2 regions of the Diaphorobacter sp. B2A2W2 genome follow, and region 1 is predicted to be linked to the other one. Evidence: predicted binding sites of a transcription regulator. Region 1 holds the regulator's gene; the other holds the start of a gene.
What was found. The regulator FliA, encoded in region 1, starts transcription of late flagellar genes. The targets are predictions, from matches to a motif close to CTAAAGTTTNNNNNNNNNNNGCCGNTA.

Region 1 (15,741 bases):
CCCTGTCCCGCAGCCCGCACGCCAGCCGGCGCCCGCAGCACGCAGCACCGTGGCGCACGACACCGAGCAACTGGCCATGAGCACGCTGTCGTTCCAGGACTATGTGCGCGAGCGCATGCTGCGCCGTCGCCACGAGGCCTTGCACGGCACGAGCGCCCCCGCGCCGCTGAACGAGCGCGCAGCGCTGGAGCGCGGCCTGCCCGAGCCACGCTTCGAACCCCGCGCCGAGCGCCTGCCAGAGCCACCCGCGCCACAGCCCGTGAATGCCCCGGTGGCACGCCACAACCCATTGCGGCCCATGCATGCCGCCCTGGGCGCAGAGCAGCTCACGCCGCGCCGCGCCGAGGCGCCCGCCACAGCCGCGCCCACGCTGGCGGCCGGCCTGGGACAGCAGAACCTCATGAAGGAACTGCAGTCCATGAAGGAGCTGATCGAGGACCGCTTCAACACCCTGGCCTGGCTGGGCCAGGCCCGCCAGAACCCGATCCAGTCCACCCTGATGCTCAAGCTCATCCGTGCGGGCTATTCGCCCGCCCTCTCGCGCGCGGTGCTGGAACACCTGCCCGAGCATCTGGGCGCCCAGGAGGCCGTGCGCTGGCTCATGGAAGTGCTGGAGCGCAACCTGCGCACCGACGCGCAGACGCTGCCGCTGTACGAGGAAGGCGGCATCTTCGCCATGGTGGGCGCCACCGGCGTGGGCAAGACCACCACCACCGCCAAGCTGGCCGCCTTGTGCGCGCGCATCCACGGCCCCGCCAGCGTGGGCCTGATCACGCTGGACACCTACCGCGTGGGCGCGCACGAGCAGTTGCGCTCCTACGGCCGCATGCTGGGCGTGGTGGCGCACCTGGCGCACGACCGCGCGGCGCTGCAGGACCTGCTGGGCCTGCTGTCGTCCAAGAAGATGGTGCTCATCGACACCACGGGCGTGGCCCCGCGCGACCCGCGCAAGCGCGACCTGCTGGACGTGCTGGCGCTGCCCGGTGTCAAGCGCCTGCTGGTGCTCAACGCCAGCAGCCACGGCGATACACTGGACGACGTGCTCACCGGCTTCAAGACCACCGGCTCGCAGCAGGCCATCCTGTCCAAGGTGGACGAGGCCGTGAAGCTGGGCCCGGCCATCGATGCGCTGATCCGCCACCAGATGGTGCTGCGCGGCGTGACCAACGGCCAGCGCGTGCCCGAGGACTGGGAAGCGGCCGACGCCCGCAAGCTCGTGAGCGCCTCCATGCGCACGAGCGTGAAGTCGGCCTTCGACCCCAAGGCCGCCGAGTTGAACTTCTTCTTCTCGCACGCCACGGAAACGGCCGATGAGCGAGGGATGGCCGATGTTGCTTGATACCGCTTTGCACCAGGCCGCCGGGCTGCACAGCTACACGCCGCAGCAGGACCTGCGCCTGCTGGCCGTGCTGAGCCAGCCGGGCAGCGGCCCGTGGCTGGAGATGCTGTGGCAGCTGTGCTCCAGCCTGCAGCGCCTGGGCTACCCCGTCGTGGTGCTGGACGGCACGGCGCTGGAGAGCCCGCACATGCCCGGCCTGGACCAGCTGCTGCACCCGGCTCCCTGGAACGGCGCGCAGACGCTGGCCTCCGCTACCGGCGCGTCGCTGGCCGTGGTGCCCGCGGCCCGCGGGCTGGCCCGCCTGGCGCAGCAGTCCGAACACCATGGCGCCACCGTGCTGCAGCGCCTGCAGCCCTTGTTTCGCGCCTACGCGCTGGTGGTGCTGCATGCTCCGCCCGAGCAACTGGCGCCGCTGCTGCGCGGCAGCGCCAGCGTACCGCTGATCATGACCGGCCCCGGCGCGCAAGGCATGGTGCGCAGCTACCGCCAGCTCAAGCACATGGCGCTGCACGCCGGCGTGCGCTGCACGGTGGCGTCCATCCTCGCGCCGCAGGAGCCTGTGCAGCACCGCCAGACCGCCGAGGCGCTGGACACGCTGCAGCGCAGCGCGCGCACCCACCTGGGCCTGCAGGTCCACACCACCACCGTGGCCGCGGCGCGCGCGCAGGACATCCAGCGGCTGGCCTTGCAACTGCTGGAAAACGCATGCACTATTGACGCTGCCATGCCCCTGCTGCCCCCGCACAGCCTGTGCGCCTCCCTCTCGCCCCTGGACCGGAGCCACTGACCCGATGTACACCGCGAAAGGCCAGCTCGACCGGGACGCGCTGTTCCACCAGCACGTGCCCCTGGTGCGGCGCATCGCCCACCACATGATCGCCAAGCTCCCGCCCAACGTGGAGCTGGACGACCTGATCCAGGTCGGCATGATCGGTCTGAACGACGCGCTCTCGCGCTACGAAGTCGCGCAGGGCGTGCAGTTCGAGACCTTTGCCAGCCAGCGCATCCGCGGCGCCATGCTCGACGAGCTGCGCGAGGGCGACTGGATGAGCCGCAGCTCGCGCAAGAGCCAGAAGGACATCGAGCATGCCCTGCACCGCGTGGAGCAGCGCCTGGGCCGCAGCCCCATCGAGTCCGAGATCGCCGCCGAACTGGGCATGAGCCTGGAGGACTACCAGACTCTGCTGAGCAAGGTGCGCGGCACGCAGCTGGTGTACCTGGAAGACTTTCACCACGATGACGAGGACGAGGGCTTCCTGGACCGCCACGTGGCCGACGAGGGCGCCGATCCCATGGCCGTGCTACGCGACCAGCGCCTGCGCGCCTCGCTGGTCGAGGCCATCAAGGCCCTGCCCGAGCGCGAGCAGTACATCATGGGCATGTACTACGAGCACGACATGAACCTGAAGGAAATCGCCGCCGTCCTGGGCGTGACCGAATCGCGCGTGTGCCAGCTGCACAGCCAGGCGATTGCGCGGTTGCGGACGAAGATGCGGGGGCACTGATTCTTTGGATGAAATAGCTGTTTTGCGCTTGCTGGACAAGCGCGGGCAGCTATTTTTTTTGAGCTTGTGCTGCGGCTTTTCATGGCGCTGGCCGGGATATGCGCCCGGCGGCGCACCTACCTTTCTTTGCTTTGTCAAAGAAAAGTGCCTCGCCCGCCGGGGCGGGTCCCGGTCACAGCATCAAACCCCAAGAACCCGTCAAAAAAGATAGCTGCCAGCGCTTATCCCATAAGCCTCAGCCAGCAATTCGGGCTAAAAGTCACCCCGGTGCCCGGTAAATCCGCGCCCCCGCGGCGCCGGACGAGGGCCCGTAAGTCACCCCCTCCACCGGCGGCAGCAGCGACGCCGCCTGCCGCTCAGTCAGCGCCATCACCCGGGCCAGTTGGTCGCGCACCAGCGTCAATTGCCGGCCGATGGCCTGCACCCTTTGCGTGGCGGCGGGCTCCAGCGCGCCCGCCACAGGCGCCAGGGCCTGGGCCAGCGCCATGGCAGCGCCGCGCAGCTGCACCGCAGTGTCTTCAAAAGTCTGGGGGTTGGAAGCAAGAAGCGCAGCCTGCATGTCCTGCAGCTGCGCTTCGATGAAGGTGAGGGTGTCGTCGAGTGACATGGGGTGCAAGTCTAGAGCCTGTCACCCCGGCGGGCCAGCCGGCCCAGGAGGGCGGGTCAGCCCCGCGAGTGGGACAGGGTTTCGTAGGCGTTGGACAGCAGCTTGTCGGCCACGGCTTCGGCGTCCACGCGGAAGGTGCCTTTTTCGATGGCGGCCTTGATCGCTTTGACCTTGGCGGTGTCGAAGTCGGCCGTGGACTTGGTGGCGTCCACCCCGCGGGCGGCGGCCGACAGCGTGACGGGCACGCCTGCGGCGGCGCGCGTCGCGCCCTGGGCCGCTTCTTCAGCGGCCGGCGCAGGTGCGGCGGCCTTGGCCTGCTGCTTGTTGGCAGCGGCCTTTGACAGCGCAGTCGCAGTATCCGGGTTGTGTCCAATCTTCATCGCACTCTCCACCACCCCTGTGAGATGTGGGGCCAGTAGCCATGTTTTCGGCCGGCAGGGAGCAGACTTTAGCGCTTTGTGGTGCCTCGCGGCTCACAAAGTGGCCTCTATTGTCCCATCCTCAAGCACAGTACCCCCAATAATGCGCCCATTGGCCATTCGAACGCGCACATTCTGTCCTTGAGCGCCCGCGCTCATGGCCTGGCCCGAGGAGGTGACCGCATAACCCGGCCCCTGCACCACCACGCGCACCGCAGAGCCGGCCTTGAACAGGTCGGGGGCGCGCACCATGTTCTGGCGCAGCGCCTGGCCGGCGGACAGCGGACGGGTGGCGGTCTGCCCCACCCAGTCCTTGGGATTGGCCACGATGGCCGCGGGTTCTGCGGCCCAGTCCACCTCGGCCTCGATGGCATCTTGCTCGCTCAGCACTGCGCCGGTGCCCACATTGCCGGCCAGCACCCAAGCGGGGCCGAAAGCCTTGACCGTGATGGGCAGGAACACGTTCCAGCGGGTGGGGCCGTCCACGCAGCGCAGGCCCAGGCGGGTGCGCCCCCACAGGCGGGCACCAGCGGGCAGATAGGGTTCCACGCGCGCGCAGGGCGCCAGGCGCAGGCGCGAATCCAGCGTGCCCACACTGACTTCCATGCGCAGCGGCAGCCCCCCGGCCTGCGCCTGGGCCAGCGCATCGTCCAGCCAGTGCTGGGTGATCGAGCCCAGCTCGGCGGTCTGATCGCCTCCCTGCTGGGCATGGGCGGGCAGCGCCAGGGCAGAGCCCAGCGCCAGCGCGCCGCCCATCAGGAAGCGAAGGCAGGCAAGGCGGGATGAGCGCAGGATAGGAAGCGGCATGACGGGACTCCAACGGGTCTGACGGCGGTCCGGCACAACGGGCCCCGGACGCCTTTTCACACCTGCCACTGTAGGCTGGCCACCGCATGCGCCAAGCGCGGAACAGCGGGCCAATCCCAGCGCTCTTCGCGCTTTAGAAAAACGGGGCGATTTCCATAATCGACGCACGCCACAAGCCCCCCGGGGCCATGGCGGCCGAACCCCTTTTTTTACACGCCGAGGCCCACATGCTCGACAAGATGACCAACCGCCTGGACTTTCACGGAAGCGCCTTGCTGCTGCGCTCGGAGCGCCAGCGTGCCATCGCGAGCAACATCGCCAACGCGGACACGCCCGGCTACGTGGCGCGCGACTTCAAGTTTGCCGATGCCATGCGTGCCGTGAACGAAGCCCAGAACCCCAGCCCCCTGCGCAGCCAGAGCGTGAGCGACCCGCGCCACATCCCGCTGCCGGCAGCCGCCAGTGGCAGCTCGGACAGCACGCTGGGCTATGCCCTGCAGACCCAGCCGAGCCTGGACAACAACACCGTGGACATGGACCGCGAGCGCGCCGCGTTCGTGGACAACGCCGTGCGCTACGAGGCCACGCTGCGCTTCATCAACGGCCAGTCCAAGACCATGCTCAGCGCCATCCAGGGCCAGTAATCCCGAAAGAGAGCACCCGCCATGTCCATGTTCTCCATCTTCAACGTCTCGGGCAGCGCCATCAGTGCGCAGTCGCAGCGGCTGAACGTCGTGGCCAGCAACCTGGCCAACGTGGACGCCGTGGCCGGCCCCGACGGCCAGGCGTACAAGGCGCGCCAGGTGGTCTTCCAGACCGCGCCCATGGGGCCCGAGAGCGCCGCGGGCGTGCGCGTGTCGTCCATCCAGGAGAGCGACCAGCCCGGCCGCCGCGTGCACGACCCGGCCAACCCCATGGCCGACGCCGAAGGCTACGTGACCCACTCCAACGTGAACGCCGTGGAGGAGATGGTCAACATGATCTCGGCCTCGCGCTCGTACCAGAACAACGTGGAGGTCATGAACACGGCCAAGACGCTGCTGCTCAAGACCCTGCAGATGGGCCAGTAAACCGCCCCCGAAAGCACGCCATGATCCTCAACCCCATCGGCACCACCGCCACGACCAACACCGGCGCTTCGGCCAACGCGACCAACGACCCCGCGGCCATGCAAGACCGCTTCCTCAAGCTGCTGGTCGCGCAGTTGAACAACCAGGACCCGATGAACCCCCTGGACAACGCGCAGATGACCACGCAGATGGCGCAGATCAACACCGTCACCGGCATACAGACGCTCAACCTCACCATGCAAACCATGGCCGAGGAGTTCTCGACCATGCAGCAGATCCAGGGCATCTCGCTCATCGGCCGCTCGGTGCTGACCGAGGGCGACCGCCTGAGCGTCAGCGACGGCAAGGGCAAGGGCTACTTCAACCTGGACAACACCGCCACCGACGTGCAGGTGGACATCGTCACGCCCGGCGGCGTGGTGGTGGACACCGTGGACCTCGGCGCACAGGACAAGGGCCGCCGCTCTTTCGAGTGGGACGCCGCCGGCTACAGCGGCAACGCCGCCGACCTGCGGTTCCGCGTGCGGGCCACGTCGGGCGAGACCGCGGTCACCGCGACAGGGCTGTCCGAGGCGCAGGTGGTCGCCACGGGCTCCAACGCCGGTGCGCTGACGCTCACGCTGGACAACGGCGACATCGTCAACTACTTCCGCATTCACAGCGTGCTCTGAGAGCCGCGCTTTCCTCCAGGAGAACACCATGGGTTTCCAGCAAGGCCTCTCGGGCCTGAACGCGTCGGCCAAGAACCTCGATGTGATCGGCCACAACATCGCCAACGCCAACACCACGGGCTTCAAGGCCTCGCGCACCGAATTCGCGGCCATGATCGCCTCGGCCATCGGCGCGTCCAGCGGCACCAACTCCGGCATCGGCGTGGAGGTGTCGGCCATTGCGCAGCAGTTCAACCAGGGCAACCTCACCGTCACGGGCAACAGCCTGGACGTGGCCATCAACGGCAACGGCTTTTTCACGCTGCAGATGCCGGATGGCTCGCGTGCCTACACGCGCGCCGGCAACTTCAAGCTGGACAACGTGGGCAACGTGGTCACCAATGACGGCGCCCAGGTCATGGGCTACCCCATCGACCCCGTGACCGGCCTGCGCACCTCCAGCACGGCCGTGCCGCTGACCTTCCCCACCACGGCGCCCATCCCGGCCCGGCAGACCACGGCCATCAAGACGGCCTTCAACCTGGATGCCCGCACGCCCAACGCCAAGGGCGACCCGGGCGCCACCCCGCCCGTGGCGGCTACGCCGCGCACGACCTACGGCACCTCGCTCAACGTGTACGACAGCCAGGGCGTGGCCACGCCGCTGTCCTTCTACTTCGAGAAGAACGGCGCGAACACCTGGGACATCTACAACCAGCTGGACGACCTGACCACCACGCCGCCGACGGTCCCCGCCATCACCGGCCGCCTGATCGCCGACAAGAACGGTGCCGTCGCCGCCACGCTGGAACCCGTGGCCACCTCGGTCGCCAATGCGGACCCGGCGTTGACGGAAAAGGACGATTTCCCCACGTCCTTCACCTACCGTTTCTACGGCCCGGACGACCAGGGCGTGTATGCCATCCGCGAGACCACGCTGAGCTTCACCAACCCCGAAGACGCCTGGGACTTCACCTATTCGGACGCGCCCACCAACAGCCTCGTGGCCTCCGCCCGCCTGAAGGACAACCTGGTGGACTACGCGGGCGGCACGTCGCCCGCGGGCGGCACCTTCGGGGTGGCCGACCTGACCGATGCGCCCGCGGCCGCCAAGCAGTCGTTCGAGCTGGCGCTCATGGTCAACCCCAGCCCGGCCAACCCCAACAGCCCCACGGCGCCGGGCAGCAACCCCGCGCCAGGCTCCTACCCTGTCACGCTGGACTTGAACAATGTCACCCAGTTCGGCACCAAGTTCGCCGTCTCCGAGCTCTCGCAGGACGGCTACACCTCGGGCGAGCTCACGGGCATCAATGTCGAGAACAACGGCATGATCATGACCCGCTACTCCAACGGCGTGACGCGTGCCGAGGGCCAGATCGCGCTGGCGAGCTTTCGCAACACGCAGGGCCTGGCGGCCGTGGGCGGCAACAACTGGGTGGAGACCTACGAATCGGGCCAGCCCGTGCTGGGTGCGCCCACGGATGGCAACTTCGGCGCGCTGCGCGCCGGCGCCCTGGAAGACTCCAACGTGGACCTGACGGCCGAGCTGGTCAACATGATGACCGCCCAGCGCGCCTACCAGGCCAACGCCCAGACCATCAAGACGCAGGACCAGGTGATGTCCACCCTCGTCAACCTGCGCTGATAACCCACTGACGCCGAGGCCACGCCATGGACCGCATCATCTACACCTCCATGACCGGCGCGAATGCCGCCGCGCACCGGCAGGCGGTGCTGGCCAACAACCTGGCCAACGCCTCCACCACCGGCTTTCGCGCCGAGATGTCCAACTTCCGCTCGGTGCCGCTGCAAGGCGGCGGCTCCACCACGCGCGTGTTCGCGCTGGAGGCCACCTCGGGCCATGTGGACACCCCCGGCCCCGCGCAGACCACAGGCCGTCCGCTGGACGCCATGGCCGTGGGCAATGCCTGGTTCGCCGTGCAGGGGCTGGACGGCGTGGAAACCTACACGCGCGCCGGGTCCTTTCAGGTCACTGCCGCCGGACAGCTGGTCACCAGCACCGGCATGGCCGTGCTCTCGGACGGCGGCGCACCCATCGACGTGCCCCCTAATGCCGAAGTGACGCTGGGCGCCGACGGCACCATCACCGCCCGCCTGGCGGGCGAAGTACCCCAGCCCGTGGCCCGCCTGAAACTGGCCACGCCCGCGGCGGACAACCCGCTCAAGCGCGGCGACGACGGGCTGTTCCGCACGGCCGGCGGCGACCCGCTGCCCGCCGACCCCAACGCGCGCCTGCGCTCGGGCGTGCTGGAGGGCTCCAACGTGAACCCGGTGGAATGCATGGTCGGCATGATCGCCGCCGCCCGCCAGTTCGAACAACAAATGCGCCTGCTGCAGACCGCCGAGAGCGACGACAAGAGCGCAGGCCAGCTGCTGAGCCTCAACGGCTAACCCTGAAGGACTACCGCCATGATGAATTCGCTGTGGATCGCCAAGACCGGCATGACCGCCCAGCAGACCCAGCTGGATGTGATCTCGCACAACCTCGCCAACGTGTCCACCACGGGCTTCAAGCGCAACAACGCGGTGTTCGAGGACCTGATCTACCAAAACCTGCGCCAGGTCGGCAGCCAGACCACCGAGGAGAACCAGTTGCCCACGGGCCTGCACCTGGGCCTGGGCGTGAACGTGGTCGCCACCAGCCGCAACTTCACGCAGGGCAGCCTGCAGCAGTCGGGCAACAGCCTGGACGTGGCCATCGACGGCAACGGCTTCTTTGAGGTCCAGCTGCCCGACGGCACCACCGGCTACACGCGCGACGGCGCGTTCAAGCTCGACTCGCAGGGCCGCGTGGTCACCTCCAGCGGTCTGCCCGTGGCGCCCGGCATCACCGTGCCGGCGGACGCCAAGAGCATCAGCATCAGCGAGCGCGGCATGGTAAGCGTGACCGTGGCGGGCAACCCCAACCCCCAGCAGATCGGCCAGCTGGGCATGTCCAGCTTCATCAACTCCGCAGGCCTGGAGCCTGTGGGCCAGAACCTGTACCGCGAGTCCGCCGCCTCCGGCGCGCCGCAGCAGGCCGAGCCGGGCACCAACGGCCTGGGCATCATCAAGCAGGGCTTCCTGGAGAACTCCAACGTCAACGTGGTGGAGGAACTGGTCACCATGATCCAGACCCAGCGCGCCTACGAGATGAATTCCAAGGCTATCCAGACGTCCGACCAGATGCTGGCCAAGCTGTCGCAGCTGTGAGCCGCACGACAAGGAACCCTGCCATGACCACCTCCCTCCTGCGCCTTCTGGCAGCGGCCACCGCTGCCGCGCTGGCCGCCGGCTGCGCCAGCATCAACCCGCCCCCGCCGGTGGACGTGCTGCCCACCACGCCGCCCCCGATCGCCGCCCTGCCGCGCCCCGCCGGCCCGGCCTCGGGAAGCCTGTTCCATGCCGCCAGCTACCGGCCTGCTTTCGAGGATCAACGCGCGCGCCTGGTGGGCGACATGGTCACCATCGAGATCCTGGAGAGCATCGACGCCAAGCAGGACACCAAGTCCAACGTCAACCGCAACGGCGACACCAAGGGCAGCATCACGGCGCTGCCGCTGCTGGCCCCCTCCACGGTGGGCAAGCTGGCCGCGCGATCGGGCCTGGGCGCGGGCTACGAGAACACCTTCAACGGCAGCGGCAACACCGCCAGCAAGAACGAGTTCAAGAGCAACATCACCACCCTCGTCACCGAAGTGCTGCCCAACGGCCACCTGGTCATCACCGGCGAGAAGCAGGTGGGCGTGAACCGCAGCGTGGATGTGCTGCGCTTCTCGGGCATCGTCGATCCCCGCCACCTGCGCCGCGGCCAGCCGGGCCATCCGGGCAGCGTGATCGACTCGCGCTACGTGGCCAATGTGCGCGTGATCTCGCGCGGCCTGGGCGAGCAGGCCGAGGCCCAGGCCATGGGCTGGCTGGCGCGCGCGTTCAACACCATCAGCCCGTTCTAAATGACGCTGCAACGCTTGTGGGCAGGTGCCCTGCGCGCGGCCGCGCTGGTGGCGGCACTGGCCTGCGCTCCGGCGGGCGCACAGGACTTCCGCGACCCGGTGGACCAGCCCTTCACCGTGTGGCCCAACATCCCGGTGATCCGCGCCTCCGACCTCGGCGACTACGGCCAGGACCGCCAGATCATTGCCGACCTGCATGCCGACAAGGCCGACCCCGCCAAGGTGGCCGCCGCGCTGCAAGCGGTGGACGGCCTGCAGGCCCACCACGAGCGCGCGGCCCTGGCCGAGCTGGGGCGCAGCCTCAACGTACAGCTGATCGCCGAGCTGGACCGACAAGCACGGCGCATCAACACGCGCAACCCCAAACTGCGCTTCGACTTCGCCAACATCACCCCCGAGCAGCTGCAGCGCCCCTCCGCACGGGACGACCTTCCCAGCCGCGTGGGCCGCATCACACTGGCCGCCTACATCACCTACACGCGGCTGGACGGCGCGCTGGTGCAGGCCACGGCCACGCTGGTCAAGCTGCGCAGCGGTGCGTCGCAGAGCTTCACCGCCACGGCGCCCGCGCCGCTATTGGCCGAGGCGCTGGCGCGCGACCTGTTCGACTACTTCCAGGGCACGCGCTTCACGGCCCACCAGAACCCGCTGGGCAGCGCGCAGTGGCTCACGGCCGCGCCGGGCCATGCAGACCGGCTGGTGTCGCGCGACGCGGCCTTGCGCTACTGCCAGTCGCAGAACGCCGCCCTGCCCACGGCGGCAGAACTGGAAACCGCCGAGGCCGCGGGCTTCTACGGCGGCGGCGTGGCCCTGCAGCCGGCTGGCGTGTACCACGTGCAGGCGGGCCTGTACGACACGGCGCTTGCGCACGACGGCGCGGGCCGCGCGCGGCCCAACCACCTGGCCAGCGTGCCCAACGGCTACTACTACTGCATCCGCCATGCCGCAGCGCCCACCAGGGCCGCGCGCACGCGCAAGTAAACTGTTATTTTTATAGCTACTAGCGCTTGATGGTAAAGCGCTGGAGGCCAATTTTGCTATCAGCGCTGCGCCACCGGCAAGCCACGCCGCACCCGCCGCCCCAGCGCCGATAAACGCCCCAAAAGCCCCCGCTTTTCCGCGCATTGCTCGAAGGCCCGGCTGCCCACAATCGGGGGCATGAAAGCCTTGCCCAACTCCCGCATCGTCCATTGCCTGGTGGCCCTGGCCACCGCCCTGGGCCTGGCCGCGCCCGCGCAGGCCGTGCGCCTGAAGGAAATCGCGGCCGTGCAGGGCGTGCGCAGCAACCAGTTGTCCGGCTACGGCCTGGTGGTGGGCCTGGACGGCACGGGCGACCAGTCCACGCAGATGCCGTTCACCGCGCAGGCCATGTCCAACTACCTGCAGCAGGCGGGCATCAGCCTGCCGCCGGGCACCACGGCGCCGCAGCTCAAGAACGTGGCCACGGTGGTGATCACGGCGCAACTGCCCGCCTTCGCCCAGCCGGGGCAGATGATCGACGTGGCGGTGTCCTCCATCGGCAACGCCAAGTCGCTCAAGGGCGGCACGCTGATCGCCACGCCGCTGCGCGGCGCGGACGGCGAGATCTACGCCCTGGCGCAGGGCAACGTGGTGGTGGGCGGGGCGGGCGCATCGGCCGGCGGCAGCAAGGTGCAGATCAACCACCTGAGCGCCGGACGCATCCCCGACGGCGCCCAGGTCGAGCGCGCCGTGCCCACGCCGCTGCACGACAGCGACACCATCACCCTGGGCCTGAATGCCTCGGACTTCCAGGCCGCGCGCAAGGTGGCGCTGGCCATCAACGCACGCTCGGGCCCGGACACCGCCGTGGCGCTGGACGGGCGCACCGTGCAGGTGCGCGCGCCGCAGGACCCCGGCGCGCGGGTGAATTTCATCGCCGAGCTGGAGGAGCTGCAACTGCCCGACTCCACGCCCGCGGCCAAGGTGGTCATCAACGCGCGCACCGGCTCCATCGTGCTCAACCAGGCGGTGACGCTGGGCCCCTGCGCCATCGCGCACGGCAACCTGTCCATCACCATCAGCACGACGCCAGTCATCAGCCAGCCCAGCCCGCTGTCGCGCGGCGTGACCGTGGTGGCGCAAAAGAGCGACATCGCCATCCAGCAGGACGGCGGCAAGGTGATGCAGGTGCCCGCCTCGCCGCAGCTGGCCGACGTGGTGCGCGCGCTCAACACGCTGGGCGCCACACCGCAGGACCTGCTGGCCATCCTGCAGGCCATCAAGGCCGCAGGCGCTCTCAACGCCGAGCTGGAGGTGATCTGATGCCGCTCCTGCGTGCCCTTCCCCGCGGCGACGCCGCTTCCATTCAAGGCCCATGCCGCGTGCGGCGCGACGGGAGGCGGACATGAGCCTTTCGCTCCCCAATGCAGGCGCAACGTCCGTACGCCAGGCACTGGCCGTGGACGGCCGCGCACTCAACAGCCTCAAGGCGCAAGCCAGCCAGGGCGACGCCCAGGCCACCAAGGACGCCACGCTGGAGGCGGCCAAGCAGCTCGAATCCCTGTTCATGCGCGAGCTCATCAAGAGCATGCGCGAGGCCACCATGAAGTCCGGCCTGCTGGAGGGCGCCGAGGGCAACCTGGCCAGCGACCTGTTCGACCAGCAGCTGTCGGTGCAGATGGCGGGTCAGCCCGGTGGGCTGGCCGAGGCCATCCAGCGCCAGCTCTCGCGCCAGTTGGGCGGCGACGGCCAGACCACGCTGGTGCCGGGCTCCACGCTGAGCATGGACGTCGCGCTGCGCAAGGCCGCGCCTGCCGACAATCCGCGTGCCGCGTCGCCCAAGGGCCGTGACGACTTCGTGCAGCACCACCGCGCCGCGGCCGAGCGCGTGGCGCGCAGCAGCGGCATTCCCGCCAGCTTCATGCTGGGCCAGGCCGGGCACGAGACGGGCTGGGGCAAGGGCGAGATCCGCCACAAGGACGGCAGCAACTCCTTCAACCTGTTCGGCATCAAGGCCGGCAAGGGCTGGACCGGCAAGGTGGCCGAGGTGACCACCACCGAATACATCAACGGCGCGCCGCGCAAGGTGGTCGCCAAGTTCCGCGCCTACGACTCGTTCGAGGAGTCGTTCCGCGACTACGCACGCCTGATCAACGACAACCCGCGCTACGAGAAGGCGCGCGAGAAGACCCATTCCGCCGTCGCCTACGCCACGGAGCTGCAGAAGGCCGGCTACGCCACCGATCCGCAATACGCCGCCAAGCTCAGCCGCGCCATCCAGAGCACGCTGGGCGTGGCGCGCACCCCCAGCGCGCCCGTGCTGGCCCAGGCATCCGGCACGCAGGCCTGAATCCATAAGAACCAACGCACTGAACCATGAGTCTTCTGAACGTCGGCGCCCGCGCCCTCCTCGCCAACCAGGTCGCCTTGCAGACCACCGGGCACAACATCGCCAACGTCAGCACGGCCGGATATTCGCGCCAGAACGTGGCGATGGAGACCGTGCAGGGCCAGTTCACCGGCTCAGGCTACATCGGCAACGGCGTGCAGGTGGCCACCATCCTGCGCAACCACAGCGAGCTGCTGACGCGCCAGGCCGCGGCCGCCCAGGCGGTACAGGCGGGCGACACGGTGCGCGCCGAGCGCCTGGGGCAGCTGCAGGACGTATTCCAGGGGGGCACCAGCGGCCTGGGCGCCGCCATCACCGACATGCTGAACTCGCTGGCCGACGTGGTGTCCTCGCCGACCGACATCACGGCGCGCACCGTCACGCTCACGCGCATGAACGAGATGGCCGCGCGCATGCGCAGCAGTGCGGAGCAGCTGCACGAGATCGCCTATTCGGTCAATGAACAGTTGCAGAACGACGCCACGCGCATCAATTCGCTGGCCAAGAGCATCGCCGACGTGAACGAGCAGATCGCCCGCGTCAAGGGCAACGGCCAGAGCCCCAACGACCTGCTGGACAAGCGCGACCAGCTGATTCGCGAACTCAACCAGTTCATCCAGACCACGCAGATCCCGGCCGACGATGGCACGGTGGGCGTGTTCATCGGCGGCAGCCAGGCGCTGGTGCTGGGCGACAAGGCCAGCGAGGTGCTGGTGGCGGAATCCCAGCAGTTCCCGGGGAGCCAGCTCACGCAGCTGTTCTTCAAGCCCGCGGGCGGCGCGCCCGTGGAGTTGAACGAGGGCATGCTGGGCGGCGGCGAAGTGGCCGGCCTTCTGCGCTTTGCCAACCAGGACCTGGCCGAGGGCCGCAACCTGCTGGGGCGCATGGCGCTGGCCATCGGCACCACCTTGAACCACCAGCAGACGCTGGGCCTGACGCTGGAGGGCCAGCCCGGCAAGCCGCTGTTCTCCACACCCGCATCGGTCGTAGGCCACACCAGCGGCACCGCGGTGGGCAGCATCGACCTGAGCGACAGCACGCAGTTCTCGCCCACCGAGTTCGCCGCGTCGGACTACGAAGTGCGCTTCACGGGCCCGGCCCCCGCAGGCCAGATCATTCGCCTGTCCGACGGCAAGACCACGGCCGTCGCCGACCTGACCGACCCGGCGGGCACGATGGTGGACGGACTGACCTTCAAGTTCACCACCGCGGGCGCCGTGAACGAACGCGTGCTGTTCAAGCCCTTCGCCAGCGCGGCGGCCAACATCCAGTCGCTGGTGTATTCCCCGCGCGACCTGGCCGCCGCCAACCCCATCAATGCGGCCATGGGAACCTCCAACGCGGGGACGCTGCAACTGGCGGAACTCAAGGCCACGGGCCAGCCCAATCCCCCGGGCCTGGTGCTGCCGCCCAACGGCGACACAGCCACGCCGCCCACCTTTCCCGGTGGCATCCAGCTGGCCTTCACCGCCGGCCCGCCCGCGACATACGACGTGTACAACCGGGGAACCACGCCCCCCACGGCGGTTGCCACGGGCCAGACGTTCACACCGGGCGTCCCCATCCAGATCAATGGCTGGTCCATCACCCTGCAGGGCACGCCCAAGGATGGCGACACGGTCAACGTGGGCAATGCCCTGGACCCGCAGTACGGCGACATCTACACCCGCAACGCGGGCAACGCCAGCGCCCTCATGGCGCTGCGCGACGTGAAAATGTTCGACGAGTCCTCGCTGGCCGACGGCTATGCGGGCCTCATGGCCCAGGTGGGCACGCGCACGCAAAGCGCGCAGTACGCGGCCAAGCTTTCGGGCTCCATCGCCAGCAACCTGGAAGCCAGCCGCACGGCCGTCTCCGGCGTGAACCTGGACGAGGAGGCCGCGCGGCTCATCCAGTACCAGCAGGCCTACCAGGCCTCCGCCAAGATGCTGCAGATCGCGCAGAACATTTTCGACAACCTGATCCAGACCATGGGCCGCTGAAAGGAATCGCCATGAGCAGCTCTTTCTATCGCGTCAGCACCGCCAACATGTACGACGCCA
Region 2 (15,741 bases), on a different contig from region 1:
TCCAGGAACACGCTGGCGCGCAGGTCGGTGTAGCCGCCCAGGTCGAAGCGCACTGCCGCCTCGACCCCGTCGCGCACCATGCGGGTGCGGTCCAGCCGGTGGAACTCGCCAAACACGCGCAGGCCCACGTCCGGGTGCTCACGAAAGAAATCCCCCAGCCGCGGCGTGAGCCATTGCATGGCAAACGAGGGGGAGCAGCTCAGCGTGGCCACCGGCGTATCGTCGGTCACACGCATCTGCGACAGGGCGTCCTCGATGGCGCCGAAGCTCTCACGCAGCACCACGGCCAGCCACTTGCCCTCGGGCGTGGGCATGAGGGTGCGGGGCGTGCGCACGAAGAGGGGGCGCCCCAGCCAGGTTTCCAGCTGCTTGACCTGCTGGCTCACCGCGCCCTGGGTGATGCACAGCTCCGCCGCCGCGCGCGTGAAGCTGCCGTGGCGTGCGGCCGCTTCAAAGCAGCGCAGCCACGCGAGCAGGGAAGGAAAAAGCCGTGAATTCATTATTCAAACTAATGCACTCGTCAATATAAATGAGTTGTATCGGTGCCGGGGCGTGCCAAGAATGCCGTCTATATCCACCTTCCACCGACCGCAGCCCATGCCCTCCGTTGTTTCCCCACAGGACCGCTTGCAGGACGACACTCCGGCCGCACAGCTGCGCCGCGCCGAGCCCTGCCTATGGCTCAACCCGCACAGGCAGCCCATACCCGCCGCACGGCAGGCCGTGGCCGGTGATCACATTAGTCTGGATGATACGGAGAAGGCAGCGGCACGCTTCGCGCGCTTTGCGCCGCTGCTAGAGGGCGTGTTCCCCGAGTTGCAGGCGACGGGTGGCGTGATCGAGTCGCCCCTGTTACCCGCATCCAGCCTGCATGCCGCGGCGGGGCTCGTCGCGGGCCAGGGCGCGCTGTGGATCAAGGCGGACCACCGGTTGCCCGTGGCCGGGTCCATCAAGGCACGCGGAGGCATCCATGAAGTGCTGGAGCTGGCCGAGCGCCTGGCGCTGCAGCACGGCCTGCTGACGCCGCAGTCCGGCACTGCCGACTACCGTGCCCTGGCCAGTCCCGCCGCGCGCGCCGTGTTCGCGCGCTACACCGTGGCCGTGGGCTCCACGGGCAACTTGGGCCTGAGCATCGGCGTGGCGGCATCGGCGCTGGGTTTTCACGCCGTGGTGCACATGTCGGCCGATGCCAAGGAATGGAAGAAGCAGCGTCTGCGCCAGCGCGGCGTGCAGGTGGTGGAGCACGCGGGTGACTACGAGGGCGCCGTGGCCGCGGGCCGCGCGCAGGCGGCGCAGGACCCGTTCAGCCATTTCGTGGACGACGAACGCTCGCTGTCGCTGCTGCTGGGTTACAGCGCCGCGGCGCTTCACCTGCGCCAGCAGTTGCAGGACGCGGGCATCGCCGTGGACGCGCAGCACCCCCTGTTCGTCTACCTGCCCTGCGGGGTGGGGGGGGCGCCGGCGGGCATCACCTTCGGCCTGCGGCAGGTGCTGGGGGCGCATGTGCACTGCTTCTTCGCGGAGCCCGTGCAGTCGCCGTGTTTCATGGTGCAAATGATGGCCGGACAGGGCGCACACCCCTCGGTGTACGACTGGGGCCTCACCAACCGGACGGAAGCCGACGGCCTGGCCGTGCCACGCGCGTCCCTGCCCGCGGCCGAGCTGATGGAGCCGTTGCTGGCGGGCTGCTTCACCGTGTGCGACGACACCCTGTTTCGCCAATTGGTACAGGTGCTGGATGCCACGGGCGAGCGCATCGAGCCGTCCGCAGCGGCGGGCCTGAGCGGCCCCGGTTTCCTGACGGGCACCGAGACGGGCCGCACCTGGCTGCACGCGCAAGGGCTGTGGCCCCACCTGGCGCAGGCCACGCACCTGGTGTGGACCACCGGCGGGCTGTACGTGCCGCCCGAGGCCTACGCGCGCTTCGAGGAACGTGGCCGGGCCCTGGGTTGACGCGCCTTCGCCGAGTCCTGGCCCCGCGAAAGGATCTTTTTTTTGACTGGCTTGACTGGAGAGAACGCCATGAACCGCAAGACGATGTTGTCCATGCTGGCCTGCGCACTGGGCGCCGCCGCTTTCGCCCCCGCGCATGCGCAGGAGGCGTTTCCCTCCCGGCCCATCACGCTGGTGATTCCGTTTCCCGCGGGTGGAGCCACCGACGTGCTGGGGCGCCTGATCTGCAAGAAGCTGGGCGACAAGCTGGGGCAGAGCGTGGTCATCGACAACCGCGCTGGCGCGGGCACGGTGATCGGCGCGAGCTACGTGGCCAAGGCCGCGCCGGACGGCTACACGCTGCTGCTGAGCTCAGGCACCACCTTCACGGTGAACCCGGCGGTGCGGCCCCGGCTGCCGTATGACCCCGTCAAGAGCTTCGATCCCATCGGCATCACCGGGCGCACGGGGCTGATCCTGCTGGCCAGCAAGAGCGTGCCGGTCAACGACGTGAAGCAATTCGTCAGCGCCGTGAAGGCCGCGCCCGACAAGTATTCCTACGGCTCCTTCGGCGCGGGCACGACCTCGCAGTTCGCGGGCGAGATGTTCTTTCATGCCGCGGGCCTCAAGATCCAGCACGTGCCCTACAAAGGCAGCGCGCCGGCCATGGTGGACCTGATCGGCGGGCAGATTCCGTTCACCGTGGACACGGTGTCGGCCGCGCTGCCCCAGCTCAAGGAGGGCAAAGTCAAGGCGATTGCCGTCACCACCGAGAAGCGCTCGACCCTGCTGCCCCAGGTACCCTCGCTGGCCGAGAGCGGTTACCCCGGCCTGAACATGGACACCTGGCTGGCCCTGGTGGCGCCCGCAGGCCTGCCCACTGCGGTGAAGGCGCGGCTGGAGAAGACGCTGGCCGAGGTGGTGGCCGACCCGGACACGCGCGAGCGCCTGCTCGCGCTGGGCTTTGAGCCGGCATTCGCCTCGTCGGCCGAGCTGGCTGCGCTGATCGAGCGGGAGCTGCCGCTGATGCGTGCCATTGCCCAGCGCGCGGGCATCACCGCCGACTGAGGCGCGGCTCATCCACAATGGCCCCTGGACCTTCTTCACGACCATGACTGCTGATCCCACGCTGGTGGAACTGTCCGCCAATGAACTGCGCCACCGCATCGGCACGGGCGAGATCTCGCCCGTCGAGCTGCTGCAGGCCTGCATCGACCGCATCGAGGCGGTGAACCCCTATGTGAACGCCGTCACGGCGACCTGCTACGACCGCGCGCGCGCCGAGGCGCAGGCCGCCGAGCGGGCCGTGCGCACTGGCGAGCCCCTCGGCCTGCTGCACGGGCTGCCCATGGGCGTGAAGGATCTGGAGGCCACCGCCGGCCTGCTGACTACCTACGGCTCGCCCATCTACCGCGAGAACATCCCTGCGCAGGACAACGTGCTGGTGGCGCGCCTGCGCGCGGCCGGCGCCATCGTCACGGGCAAGACCAATATTCCCGAGATGGGCGCGGGCGCCAATTCGCGCAACGTGGTCTGGGGCGCTACGGGCAACCCGTTCGATCCGCGCCTGAACGCGGGCGGCTCGTCCGGCGGGTCGGCCGCGGCGCTGGCCTGCGACATGTTGCCGGTGTGCACGGGCTCGGACACGGGTGGCTCGCTGCGCATCCCCGCGGCCAAGTGCGGCGTGGTGGGCTTTCGGCCGTCGCCCGGCGTGGTGCCCAGCTCGCGCAAGCTGCTGGGCTGGACGCCGATCTCCGTGGTCGGTCCCATGGGCCGCACGATGGCCGAGGCCTGCCTGCAGCTGGCCGCATCGGCCGGCCTGTCGGCGGGCGACCCGCTCACCTACCCGCTGGACCCCCACAGCTTCCTGCACCTGGAGCCGGCCGACCTGGGCGGCCTGCGCGTGGGCTACACCGAAGACTTCGGCGCCTGCGCGGTGGACGACGGCATCCGCGCGGTGTTCCGCGCCAAGATCGGCGCCATGCGCCACCTGTTCCGCTCCTGCGAGGAAGTCCGGCTGGAACTGGGCGACGTGCACCGCTGCTTCGACGTGCTGCGGGCCGAGAGCTTCGTGGCCGGCATGCGCGAGGCCTACGAGCGCGACCCCGCCAGCCTGGGGCCCAACACGCGCGCCAACTATGAGATGGGCGCGGCCATGTCGCTGCTGGACAGCGCCTGGGCACAGGCCGAGCAGACGCGCATCCTGGCGCGCTTCCAGGAGGCGTTTGCCAACTTCGACGTGATCCTGGCACCCACCACGCCGGTCTCGCCCTTCCCGTGGACCGCGCTGTACGCGAGTGACATCAACGGTGAACCCCAGGCCAACTACTACCGCTGGCTGGCACTGACCTATGTGACCACGCTGACCACGCACCCCGCGCTCAGCGTGCCCTGCGGGCGCGACACGGCCGGCATGCCGTTCGGCCTGCAGGTGGTGGGGCACTTTCGCGACGACCATCGCCTGCTCTCCATCGGCCTGGGGCTGGAGCAGGCCTTCGCCCGCATCGATGGCCTGCAGCGCCCGCGGCCCGACCTGGCCCGGCTGGGGCCGGTGCAACCCGCGCTCACCTCCATCGTCACCCACGCGCCGGACCCCGATGACGCGCGCGGCGTGCCGCGGCTGGGCGCACGCGGTGCCGCGGAGCAGGCATCGGCGGTCTGACAGTGATTGGCGAGGGAACCCATGCAACCCTATGACTTCGTGATCATCGGCGCGGGCATTGCCGGCGCCTCCGCCGGTTGGGAACTGGCCGCGCACTGCCGCGTGCTGCTGTTGGAGCGCGAGGCCCAGCCCGGCTACCACACCACCGGCCGGTCGGCTGCGCTGTACTCGGCCACCTACGGCACGCCCAACATCTGCGCACTCACACGGGCCAGCCGCGCGTTCTACGACGCACCACCGCCTGAGTTCGGCAGCACCCCCATCCTCACGCCGCGCGGCGTGGTGTACCTGGCGGGGGCCGACCAGCTCGACCTGCTGGAAGCCGCGTACGCCGAGGCGCTGCCGCGCAACCCGCAGGTGCGCCGCCTGACGCGCGAGGAGCTGCTGGAGCAGGCCCCGTGCCTGCGCCCCGAGGCCGTGGCCGCGGGCATGAGCGAGCCCGGCGCCGCCGACATCGACGTGCATGCGCTGCACCAGGGCTACCTGCGCGGCTTGCGCCAGCGTGGTGGCGAGATCCGCACCCATGCCGAGGTGACGGCCCTGCAACGGGGCGAGGAGGGCTGGCACATCACCCTGGGCGATGGCGAGGTGCTGCACGCGCGCGCCGTGGTCAATGCCGCAGGCGCCTGGGCCGACGTGGTGGCAGCCCAGGCGGGCGTGCCGCCCATCGGGCTGGAGCCGCGCCGGCGCACGGCCTTCACCTTTCCCGTGCCGGCCGGCATGCAAGCGGCCCACTGGCCAGCCGTCATCGGCATTGCCGAGGACTATTACTTCAAGCCTGACGCGGGGCAGATGCTGGGCTCCCCCGCCAATGCCGATGCCGTGGCGCCGCACGACGTGGTGCCTGAGGAACTGGACGTGGCCCTGGGCATCCACCGCATCGAGCAGGTGACGTGCTTTCAGATCCGCCGCCCCTCGCACACCTGGGCGGGGCTGCGCTCGTTCGTGACCGATGGCGACCTGGTCATTGGCTGGGACAACCATGTGCCCGGCTTCTTCTGGCTGGCCGCGCAAGGCGGCTATGGCATCCAGAGCGCGGCGGGCGCGGCGCTGCTGACGCGGCAGTTGGCACTGGGCGAGCCGCTGGCCCCCGAGTTGGCGCGCGAGGGTGTGGACGTGGCGGGCCTGTCGCCTGCGCGGCTGCGCTGAGCAAGGCCGGAGCTGAAGCCGGCCTGAGCCGGCGAAAAAAAGCCAGCGCGCCGTGCGCGTCAGGCGTAGGTGTTGAGCTGCGTGCCCAGCGGGCCCTCGGTCGCCAGCGGTGGCTGGGGCAGGGCGGCGAGCAGGGTGGCGGCGGCCGTTTTCTGCGTGTCCAGGGCCTTCTTCAGCACGGTGACCTGGACGGCATCGGCCGTCTCGCGGCTGGCGAGGGCGCTGGCGGTGCTGACGATGGATTGGGTGAGGGCGACGTCCATGGTGATCTCCGGTGTACCTCTTGTTATCGGCCAGTTCACCGCGGACTCAAGGGTGCTTCTATAAACATAGCTGTTGGCGATTGATACGTAAGGATTTCAAGCTGTTTTGGTGCTGAAAATCCATCCTGGCAAGCGCGGCCAGCTATTGTTTTTGTATCAGTCCAGCGCGCTCGCGCCGTAGGCCTCGCAGGCGGCGAGGTCGGAATCGCTGGCCTTGGGCAGGCGCGAGGCCGCGTCGCGCAGTGCCGTGCGCAGGCCTTCCTCCAGCACCGGATGGTAGAAGGGCATGCGCAGCAGGTCGTGCACCGTCAGCCGCTGCTCGACGGCCAGTGCCAGCAGGTGGGCCATGTGTTCGCCCGCAGGCGCGCACAGCTCGGCGCCCAGCAGGCGGCCGCTGCCGTGCTCGGCGTACACGTTCAGGCGCCCGTGGTTGCACTGCGCCACGCGCGCGCGGCCCTGGCGTGCAAAGTCCACCGTGCCCCCCACCCATTGCCCCTCGGGCAGATCGGCATGGCGCTGCCCCACCACGGCGGCATGGGGCTGGCTGAAGGTGATGGCCAGCGGCGTGCGCCGGGCGAAGCCGCGCGGCGAGGGCGCCAGGGCGTTCAACCCCGCAATGTGGCCCTCGTCCGCGGCCTCATGCAGCAGGGGGCGGTCGCCATCGGCATCGCCCGCGATGAAGACGGGCAGATTGCCCACCTGCAGGGTGCACGGATCGATGGGCGGGTGGCCCTTGTCGTCCAGCGCCACGCCCAGCGTGTCCAGCCCCAGGTGTTCCAGGTTGGGGCGCCGGCCCATGGCGGCCACCACCTGGTCCACCACCACGGTCGCGCTGCCGTTGGTGACCTGTATGCCGCCGGCCACCTCGCGCAGCTCGGCCTTGTCGCCCACGTTGACGATGAATTCGTCCTTCAGCCGCGCCAGCAGCGCGTCGTTGATGGCGGGGTCGCTCAGGCCGGCCACGCTCTTGCCCGTCGCGAAGGCCATCACCTCCACCCCCAGCCGCGCGAGCGCCTGCGCGATTTCCACCCCCAGCGGCCCCAGCCCGATGACGGCCACGCGCGGGCCGAGCGTGGGCTGCTCGAACAGCGTGTCGGTGGTCAGGATGCGGTCGCCAAAAGCCAGCCAGTCCTCCGGCACGATGGGGCGCGAGCCCGTGGCGATGATGATGCGCCGCGCGGTGTGCACCTGGCCGTTCACTTCCACACGTTGCGCGTCCAGCAGCCGGGCGTGGCCGCTGATGGCGCGCTCGCCCGCGTCGGTGGCGGCCAGCGTGCCGGCCACGAAGTCATCGCGCAGCGCGCGCACGCGGCGCAGCACGGCGGGCAGGTCCACCCGCAGCGCATCCGCGCCCTCGATGCCGAAGGTGTGCAGTGCGCGCCGCGCATGGTAGGCGTTGGCGGCCTCGATGAGCATCTTGGACGGCATGCAGCCCACGCGCGCGCAGGTGGTGCCCCAGGGGCCGTCGTTCACGATGCGCCAGTGGTCGGTGCGCTTGCGCACCTCGCGCAGCGCCGCCAGTCCGGCGGACCCTGCGCCCAGGATGATCACGTCCAGCGGCTGGCTCATGGAGGGGGCTCCTTGTGAATGCGGGCCGCCAGTGTCGCCGCGTGCGCCAGCGCGGCATGTAGGCGCGCAGGCATTGTTGGGCTTGCGCGGGCGCGGCCCCGGTCCCGGCCTTCAATCCGTGGATTCGCCCCAGGCCACGCGGCCCTGGCCTGCTTCGTTCACCTGGTGGACGAAGGCCTCGGCCTCGGCCTCGGGCAGGCGCAGGTGCAGCGTGACCAGCGTGGCATGCTGCACCTGCAGCAACTGCGCGCCAGCACCGTCGATCATGCGGCGCAGCAGTCCTTCCAGGGCGTAGGGCACGCTGCATTCGAGGGTGCGCATGCGCTGCAGCGGCACCTTGTCGGCCTGCAGCAGCGCCTGGGCCACGGTATCGGTATAGGCGCGCACCAGGCCACCCGCGCCCAGTTTCACCCCGCCGAAATAGCGCACCACGGTGGCCAGCACGCCCTCCAGGTCCTGGTGGCGCAGCACATCCAGCATGGGCCGCCCGGCGGTGCCGCTGGGCTCGCCGTCGTCCACCGCGGCGGACTGGCCGCCCGCCAGCAGCGCCCAGCACACATGGGCCGCGCCCGGGTGTTCGCGCCACAGCGCATCCACCACGGCCTGCGCGCTCGCGCGGTCGGCCATGGGCTGCACGCAGCCGATGAAGCGGCTTTTCTTGATGATGAGTTCGCTGTGAACGGGGGCGCTGAGGGTGTAGGGCATGGGGGCGGCCGAGCTTACCCCATGGGCCGACGGCGACAAGGGCCATGCGGGGGCGGTTAGGCGCAAAGGGGGCATGGCTTCTAAAATGCCCGGCCCCCACCTGCAGGCCCGCCCATGAACGCCCCGATCGATGTCTCCTTCTTCCCGCGCAACGCCAAGCCGTTGACCAGCTACCGCCCGTATTGGGCCAAGCGCTTTGGCGTGGCGCCGTACCTGCCCATGAGCCGTGCAGAGATGGAGCAGTTGGGCTGGGACAGCTGCGACGTGGTGCTGGTGACGGGCGATGCCTATGTGGACCACCCGAGCTTCGGCATGGCGGTGATCGGGCGGGTGCTGGAGGCGCAGGGCTTTCGCGTGGGGATCATCGCGCAGCCGGACTGGCAGAGCGCCGACGCGTTCAAGGTGCTGGGCAAGCCCAACCTGTTCTGGGGCGTGACCGCGGGCAACATGGATTCGATGATCAACCGCTACACGGCGGACCGCAAGATCCGCAGCGACGACGCCTACACGCCGGGCGACGTGGGCGGCAAGCGGCCCGACCGCGCCGCAGTGGTCTACAGCCAGCGCTGCCGCGAGGCGTACAAGGACGTGCCCATCGTGCTGGGCGGCATCGAAGGCAGCCTGCGCCGCATTGCCCACTATGACTACTGGAGCGACAAGGTGCGCCGCTCCATCGTGGTGGACAGCAAGTGCGACATCCTGCTGTTCGGCAACGCCGAGCGTGCCCTGGTCGAGGTGTCCCACCGCATTGCGCGACGCGACCCGGTGGAGACCATCACCGACGTGCGCGGCACGGCCTTCGTGCAGCGCGCGTCCGAGCCCGGATGGTTCGAGATCGACTCCACCGAGGTGGACGAGCCCGGCCGCGTGGATGAGCTGATCAATCCCTACATGACCACCAGCGAGCAGGCTGCGGCCCAGGGCCAGACGTGTTCGCAGGAAGATGCTGCAAATTCAATAGCTGCCAGCGCTGACCCACAAAGCGCTGCAGGCCAAAAACCCTTGCAGACCGTGCAGATCGTGCCCAACCCGGCGCTGCCCTCCAAGGGGCGCAGCGGTCGGGCGCTGCCGCCGCGCGAGCGCACCGTGATCCGCCTGCCCAGCTATGAGCAGGTGAAGGCCGACCCGGTGCTCTACGCCCACGCCAACCGCGTGCTGCACCTGGAGACCAACCCGGGCAACGCCCGCGCGCTGGTGCAGGCGCATGGCGAGGGCGCGACGGCGCGCGACGTGTGGCTGAACCCGCCGCCCGTCCCGCTCACCACGGCCGAGATGGACTGGGTGTTCGGCCTGCCGTATGCGCGCAACCCGCACCCGCAGTACCTGGACGCGCAGGGCAGCTACGAGGGGCCGACCAAGATCCCGGCGTGGGAGATGATCCGCGCGTCGATCAACATCATGCGCGGCTGCTTTGGCGGCTGCACCTTCTGCTCCATCACCGAGCACGAGGGACGCATCATTCAGAGCCGCTCGGAAGATTCCATCATTGCCGAGGTGGAGGACATCCGGGACAAGGTCAAGGGCTTCACCGGCACCATCTCCGACCTGGGCGGCCCCACGGCCAACATGTACCGCCTGGGCTGCAAGAGCCCAGAGATCGAGGCCGCCTGCCGCAAGCCCAGCTGCGTGTTTCCCGGCATCTGCCAGAACCTGCACACGGACCATGCGCCGCTAGTCAACATCTACCGCCGTGCGCGCAAGCTGCCGGGCATCAAGAAGATCCTCATCGGCTCCGGCCTGCGCTACGACCTGGCCGTGAAGTCCCCCGAATACGTGAAGGAGCTGGTGCAGCACCACGTGGGCGGGTACCTCAAGATCGCGCCCGAGCACACCGAGGCGGGGCCGCTGTCCAAGATGATGAAGCCAGGCATCGGCAACTATGACCGCTTCAAGCAGATGTTCGAGCAGTACACCGAAGAGGCGGGCAAGAAACAGTTCCTGATCCCGTACTTCATCGCCGCCCACCCCGGCACCACCGACGAGGACATGCTGAACCTGGCCATCTGGCTCAAGAAGAACGGCTTTCGCGCCGACCAGGTGCAGGCCTTCTACCCCAGCCCCATGGCCAGCGCCACGGCCATGTACCACTCGGGCCGCAACCCGCTCACGCGCGTGCGACGGCAGATGCGCGACGTGGCCGAGGAGCAGGTGGACGTGGTGCGTGGCGAAAAGCGCCGCCGCCTGCACAAGGCCTTCCTGCGCTACCACGACCCCAACAACTGGCCGCTGCTGCGCGAGGCGCTGAAAAGCATGGGCAGGGCCGACCTGATCGGTAACGGCAAGCACCACCTGATCCCCACCTTCCAGCCGCTGGTTGACGGCAGCTACCAGAGCGCCCGCAAGAAGAACAGCACCGGGCCCAAGGGTGGCGGGGCGGGCGTGGGCTACACCATCAACAAGGACGGCAAGGCCGTGGCGCTGCGCCGCCGCCCGCAGGAGCTGGAGGAGCCGCAGGGCGACGTACGTTTTCGTAGCAGTGCGCCGCAGCCGGGCCGCATGCTCACGCAGAACACCGGCCTGCCGCCGCGTGCGGGCACCGGTGCCCGCACAGGCAGCCGTGGCAATGCCGGCGGCAACGCTGCGGGCGCCGCGGGGCGCCGGCAGGGCGGGGCCGGCACCCCGGCGTCGGGCAAGGGTACGGGCCGGCGGCGCTGACGGGGCGGCACCCGGCCGTCAGCGCGCGGGACCGGCGGGGGCGGGCACCAGTTCCTCAATGATCAGGCGGCGGTAGTAGAACGCCGCCAGCGGGCCCAGCGGCTGCAGCAGGTCGCGCAGCGTCTCCGGAGCGTCGGAATCCGCGGCACGCAGCAACAGGCCGTGGGCGCCGTCGCTGGCTAGTTGCGCGATGCGGCGCACGATCACGCCCTCCGCACCGACCGAGGGCAGAGGTGCATCGGCATTGCCCAGCGTGCGCACCACATGTTCCAGGATCATCGGCGGCGTGGCGTGCGCCACGTCATCGCGACCCTGGGCCTGCAGCGCCTGGCCTGCGGAGCGCGCCGCCTCCTCGTTCGCAAACAGCGCGAACACATGGCCCGTGGGGTAGAAAGTCCCGGTCGCCGTGGTCATGCTCGGGTCGAGGGCGAAAGGCTTCATGGCGTCGTTCTCCAATGCGGCAAAAAACTGGACCCATTGGAGGCGCAGCAGCATCGCCTGGCTGTCGGGCGATGGAAGGCCGCGCTGTCGGACGTGGCCGCAAGGCATGCCGCAGATCCCGATAAAAACCGGCCCCGCCGCAATGCTGGAAAGCGCTAGCAGCTATAAAAAAGAAAGCACTTCGCGAAGCGTCTGCGGCCGCAGCGTCCACACCGCCAGTGCGGTGCAGTTCAACGCCACAGTGCCCCAATACACCGTGCGGAAGTCCTGTTTGCGCGATTTATGGCGCAGCCACTGCTGGGCCCACCATGCGGCAGGCCAGCCGCCCAGCAGGGCGAGCAGGTGCAGGTGGCTCTCCCGGGTGCGCCACGTGCCACGTTGGGCGGCGCTCTTGTCCAGCGCGTAGGTGAAGAAGGTCAGCAGGTTCAGGGCCGCCGTCGCGCCCAGCCACCACAGCGGGAACCGCTGCACCCAGGCGCCCCAGCCCCACAGGCCCAGCCAGAGCAGCATCAGCGCCAGGGCGATGCCCGCGCCTGCGGGTGCCTGCGGCGCGGAGCGCGGGCGCGTGTGCCTGGCGGTGGCAGGCGTGGGGCGCGCGGTGGGTCGCGTGGATGGCGGGGCGGATGCTGCGCGGGCCGGAGACCGGTGGGCGGAAGGGGAGCCGCTCGGTTGGCTGCGTGGACGCACATCCATCGCGCGTGGTCCCTTGCCGCCCACGTGGATCTCTTCATACTCCACCGGCATCCCGTGGGCGGGCGGCGCCGTGCCCCGGAAGTCCCGTACATGAAAGAACACCTGGGTGCTGGCAGCGCCCTGGATGAAGCCGAAGCCTTTGTCCGCATTCCATTGCCGGACGATGCCGTGTGTGCGCATGTTCAAACATCCTCCGCACTGGACGGCGGAAGTGTGGCCATGGGCTGGCCATCAGGGGGCAGGGGGGTGGCCTGTGGTCCAGGACATGCGCGGGCACTGAGCCGGCGGCATGCCAGCGGGGCAGGGGGATCGAGCGCGAGAGGCATGGGCGGAAAGCGGAGGCGGTGAACGGAGGGCCGCGGCTGGAACTTCGGCGCCCGTGCGCGCTCCGATCCCGGCTGTCCGGCAGAAAATCATATCGTGCCCTCTCACGCCTTCCTCTTGCCGCAGCGCCGCCGCACCATGGCCGCGCTGGCGGGCCTCGCCACCCTTCCCGGAGTCTTCATGAGCCCCCTGTCCGAAGCCGCCCCGTTGCTGGAGGCGCTGCGCCCCTCGCCGCGCATGCCGGTGCTGTTCGTGGGTCATGGCAGCCCCATGAACGCCATCGAAGACAACGCCTGGCGCCGCACCTGGCAGGACATGGGGGCGGAACTGCTGGCGCGCGGGCAGCGGCCGCAGCTCATCCTGTGCGTGTCGGCCCATTGGCTCACGCGCGGCGGCTGGCAGCTGACGGGCATGGCCGCACCCCGCACCATCCACGACTTCGGCGGTTTCCCGCGCGACCTGTTCGAGCAGCAGTACCCGGCGCCGGGCGCACCGCAGGTGGCGCGCAGCCTGGCGCAGGAGCTGCGCTCACCCGCGACGGCGCGCGCCCTGGAGGTGGACGCGGGGGCGTGGGGCCTGGACCACGGCACGTGGTCGGTGCTCAAGCCCATGTTCCCGGCGGCGGACATTCCGGTGCTGCAGCTCAGCATGGACTACGCGCGCCCGGCGGCCGAGCATTACGCGCTGGGCCAACAGCTGCGTGCGTTGCGCGAGCGTGGAGTGCTCATCGTGGGCAGTGGCAACGTGGTGCACAACCTGCGCGCCGCGCGGCGCGGCACAGGTATCAATGCAGCCTACGAGTGGGCGAACGAATTCGACGCCAAGGTGCAGGAACTGGTGAAGGCGGGCCGCCTCGACGCGCTGGTGGCCTTCCAGCAGTGGGGCCCGATGGCGCCGCTGGCGCATCCCACGCATGAGCATTACCTGCCACTGCTGTATGCCGCAGGCGCCGCGCTGCCCACGGAGATGCCGCGCTTTTTCAACACGGGTTTTCAGTCGGCCTCGATCTCCATGCGCTCCATGCTTTGGGGCTGAGCTATCTAAATTGATAGCTGCTAGCGCTTGCTGGATGGGTGTTAGAGCCCGAAAACACATGAAAAAACCGCCCGAAGGCGGTTGCTTTTTTGGGGCGTCGCTGCGGCTCAGATCACCTTGGCGATGGCCTGGCAGACGTAGTCGATGTTCTTGCTGTTGAGCGCGGCCACGCACATGCGGCCGGTGTCGGTGCCGTACACGCCGAACTCATTGCGCAGGCGCACCATCTGGTCTTTGGACAGGCCGGAGTAGCTGAACATGCCGATCTGCGTGGTGATGAAGCCCATGTCCTGCTTCACACCGGCGGCCTTCAGGCCGTCCACCAGCTTCTGGCGCATTTCCTTGATGCGCACGCGCATCTCGCCCAGCTCCTTTTCCCACAGGGCACGCAGCTCGGGGTTGTTCAGCACCGCGGCCACCACGGCGCCGCCGTGCGTGGGCGGGTTGCTGTAGTTGGTGCGGATCACGATCTTGAGCTGCGAGAGCACGCGCGCGGCCTCGTCCTTGTCGTTGGCCACCACGGACAGCGCGCCCACGCGCTCGCCGTACAGGCTGAAGCTCTTGGAGAACGAGGTGGACACGAAGATGTTCAGGCCGGCCGCGACGAACTTGCCGATCACGGCGCCGTCCTCGGCAATACCATAGCCGAAGCCCTGGTAGGCCATGTCGAGGAAGGCCACCAGGCCCTTGGCCTTCACGGCGGCGATCACCTGCTCCCACTGCGCGGCGGTGATGTCGTAGCCCGTGGGGTTGTGGCAGCAGGCATGCAGCACCACGATGGTGCCGGGCGCGGCGGCGTTCAGGTCGGCCAGCATGCCGTCGAAGTCCACCTTGCGGTTGGCGGCGTCGTAGTAGCGGTAGCTGCCCACCTCGAAGCCGGCATTGGTGAAGATGGCGCGGTGGTTTTCCCAGCTCGGGTCGGAGATCAGCACCTTCGCGTTCGGGCTGATCTTCTTGAGGAAGTCTGCGCCGATCTTCAGGCCGCCCGTGCCGCCAATGGCCTGCACCGTGGCCACGCGGCCGGCCTTAACGACGTCGGACTCCGCGCCGAACACCAGGGCCTTGACCGCGTTGTCATAGGCGGCGATGCCGTCGATGGGCAGGTAGCCGCGCGCAGCGGGCTTGTCCATCATGGCCTTTTCGGCCGCCTGCACGCACTGCAGCAGGGGCAGCTTGCCGTTGTCGTCGAAGTACACGCCCACGCCCAGGTTGACCTTGGCTGGATTGGGGTCGGCGGCGTATTGTTCGTTGAGACCCAGGATCGGGTCGCGGGGAGCCATTTCGACGGCGGTGAACAGAGACATGAAAAGTCCTTGAGGGGATGGAAATCTGACGACGGGACCTCACCTACGGTAGGCTTTCGGTCCACTCTTGATTTTAACGGCCGCCCCCGCGCGCCGTTTACCTCCGCCATGCATGAAGTCACCTCTGAGCCGGCCGCTGGCGCGGCGGACGGGCAGTTCGTCCAGTTTCCGGGTTCGCCCTTTTCGTTGTACCAGCCATACCCGCCCGCCGGTGATCAGCCTGAGGCGATCGCCAAGCTGGTGGAGGGCGTGCAGGACGGCGAGGTGTTCCAGACCCTGCTGGGCGTGACGGGCTCGGGCAAGACCTTCACCATGGCGAACGTGATTGCCCGCCTGGGACGGCCGGCCATCATCTTCGCGCCCAACAAGACGCTGGCCGCACAGCTGTACAGCGAGTTCCGCGAGTTCTTCCCCAAGAACGCCGTGGAGTACTTCGTGAGCTACTACGACTACTACCAGCCCGAGGCCTATGTGCCTCAGCGCGACTTGTTCATCGAGAAGGACAGCGCCATCAACGAGCACATCGAGCAGATGCGCCTGTCGTGCACCAAAAGCTTGCTGGAGCGGCGCGATGTGGTCATCGTGGCCACGGTGTCGGCCATCTATGGCATTGGCGAGCCCGAGAGCTACCACCGCATGATCATGACGCTGCGCGTGGGTGACCAGCTGAGCCAGCGTGACGCGATCGCGCAGCTGATCCGCATGCAGTACCAGCGCAACGAGCAGGACTTCAGCCGGGGCAAGTTCCGCGTGCGTGGCGACACCATCGATGTGTTCCCTGCCGAGCATTCCGAGCTGGCGGTGCGCATCGAACTGTTCGACGACGAGGTGGAAAGCCTGCAGCTGTTCGACCCGCTCACGGGGCGTATCCAGCAAAAAATCCCGCGCTTCACGGTGTACCCCAGCAGCCATTACGTGACGCCGCGCGACAAGGTGCTGGCAGCCGTGGAGACCATCAAGCAGGAACTGGACGAGCGGCTCAAGTTCTTCATGGCCGAGGGCAAGTTGG

Region 2: the regulator FliA is predicted to act here: its motif matches at 6,031-6,057, upstream of AC1PPL_RS02070 (YjfB family protein).

What each region holds. Positions count from the first base shown of each region.
Region 1 covers NZ_JBWZOR010000006.1:34,831-50,571, forward strand. The annotation lists gene flhF (flagellar biosynthesis GTPase FlhF) at 1-1,339, shown strand, start outside; gene AC1PPL_RS11720 (hypothetical protein) at 1,329-2,126, shown strand; gene AC1PPL_RS11725 (RNA polymerase sigma factor FliA) at 2,131-2,844, shown strand; gene AC1PPL_RS11730 (hypothetical protein) at 3,104-3,451, opposite strand; gene flgM (flagellar biosynthesis anti-sigma factor FlgM) at 3,508-3,831, opposite strand; gene flgA (flagellar basal body P-ring formation chaperone FlgA) at 3,925-4,677, opposite strand; gene flgB (flagellar basal body rod protein FlgB) at 4,905-5,321, shown strand; gene flgC (flagellar basal body rod protein FlgC) at 5,343-5,747, shown strand; gene AC1PPL_RS11755 (flagellar hook assembly protein FlgD) at 5,768-6,418, shown strand; gene AC1PPL_RS11760 (flagellar hook protein FlgE) at 6,447-8,042, shown strand; gene AC1PPL_RS11765 (flagellar basal body rod protein FlgF) at 8,069-8,809, shown strand; gene flgG (flagellar basal-body rod protein FlgG) at 8,828-9,610, shown strand; gene AC1PPL_RS11775 (flagellar basal body L-ring protein FlgH) at 9,634-10,350, shown strand; gene AC1PPL_RS11780 (hypothetical protein) at 10,351-11,331, shown strand; gene AC1PPL_RS11785 (flagellar basal body P-ring protein FlgI) at 11,509-12,633, shown strand; gene flgJ (flagellar assembly peptidoglycan hydrolase FlgJ) at 12,716-13,660, shown strand; gene flgK (flagellar hook-associated protein FlgK) at 13,687-15,681, shown strand; gene flgL (flagellar hook-associated protein FlgL) at 15,693-15,741, shown strand, end outside.
Region 2 covers NZ_JBWZOR010000001.1:445,477-461,217, reverse strand. The annotation lists gene AC1PPL_RS02095 (LysR family transcriptional regulator) at 1-500, opposite strand, end outside; gene AC1PPL_RS02090 (D-serine ammonia-lyase) at 598-1,953, shown strand; gene AC1PPL_RS02085 (Bug family tripartite tricarboxylate transporter substrate binding protein) at 2,023-3,000, shown strand; gene AC1PPL_RS02080 (amidase) at 3,044-4,594, shown strand; gene AC1PPL_RS02075 (NAD(P)/FAD-dependent oxidoreductase) at 4,616-5,743, shown strand; gene AC1PPL_RS02070 (YjfB family protein) at 5,803-6,006, opposite strand; gene AC1PPL_RS02065 (dihydrolipoyl dehydrogenase) at 6,163-7,575, opposite strand; gene AC1PPL_RS02060 (IMPACT family protein) at 7,687-8,280, opposite strand; gene AC1PPL_RS02055 (YgiQ family radical SAM protein) at 8,395-10,935, shown strand; gene AC1PPL_RS02050 (hypothetical protein) at 10,954-11,376, opposite strand; gene AC1PPL_RS02045 (DUF1294 domain-containing protein) at 11,539-12,249, opposite strand; gene ygiD (4,5-DOPA-extradiol-dioxygenase) at 12,574-13,428, shown strand; gene AC1PPL_RS02035 (amino acid aminotransferase) at 13,536-14,732, opposite strand; gene uvrB (excinuclease ABC subunit UvrB) at 14,841-15,741, shown strand, end outside.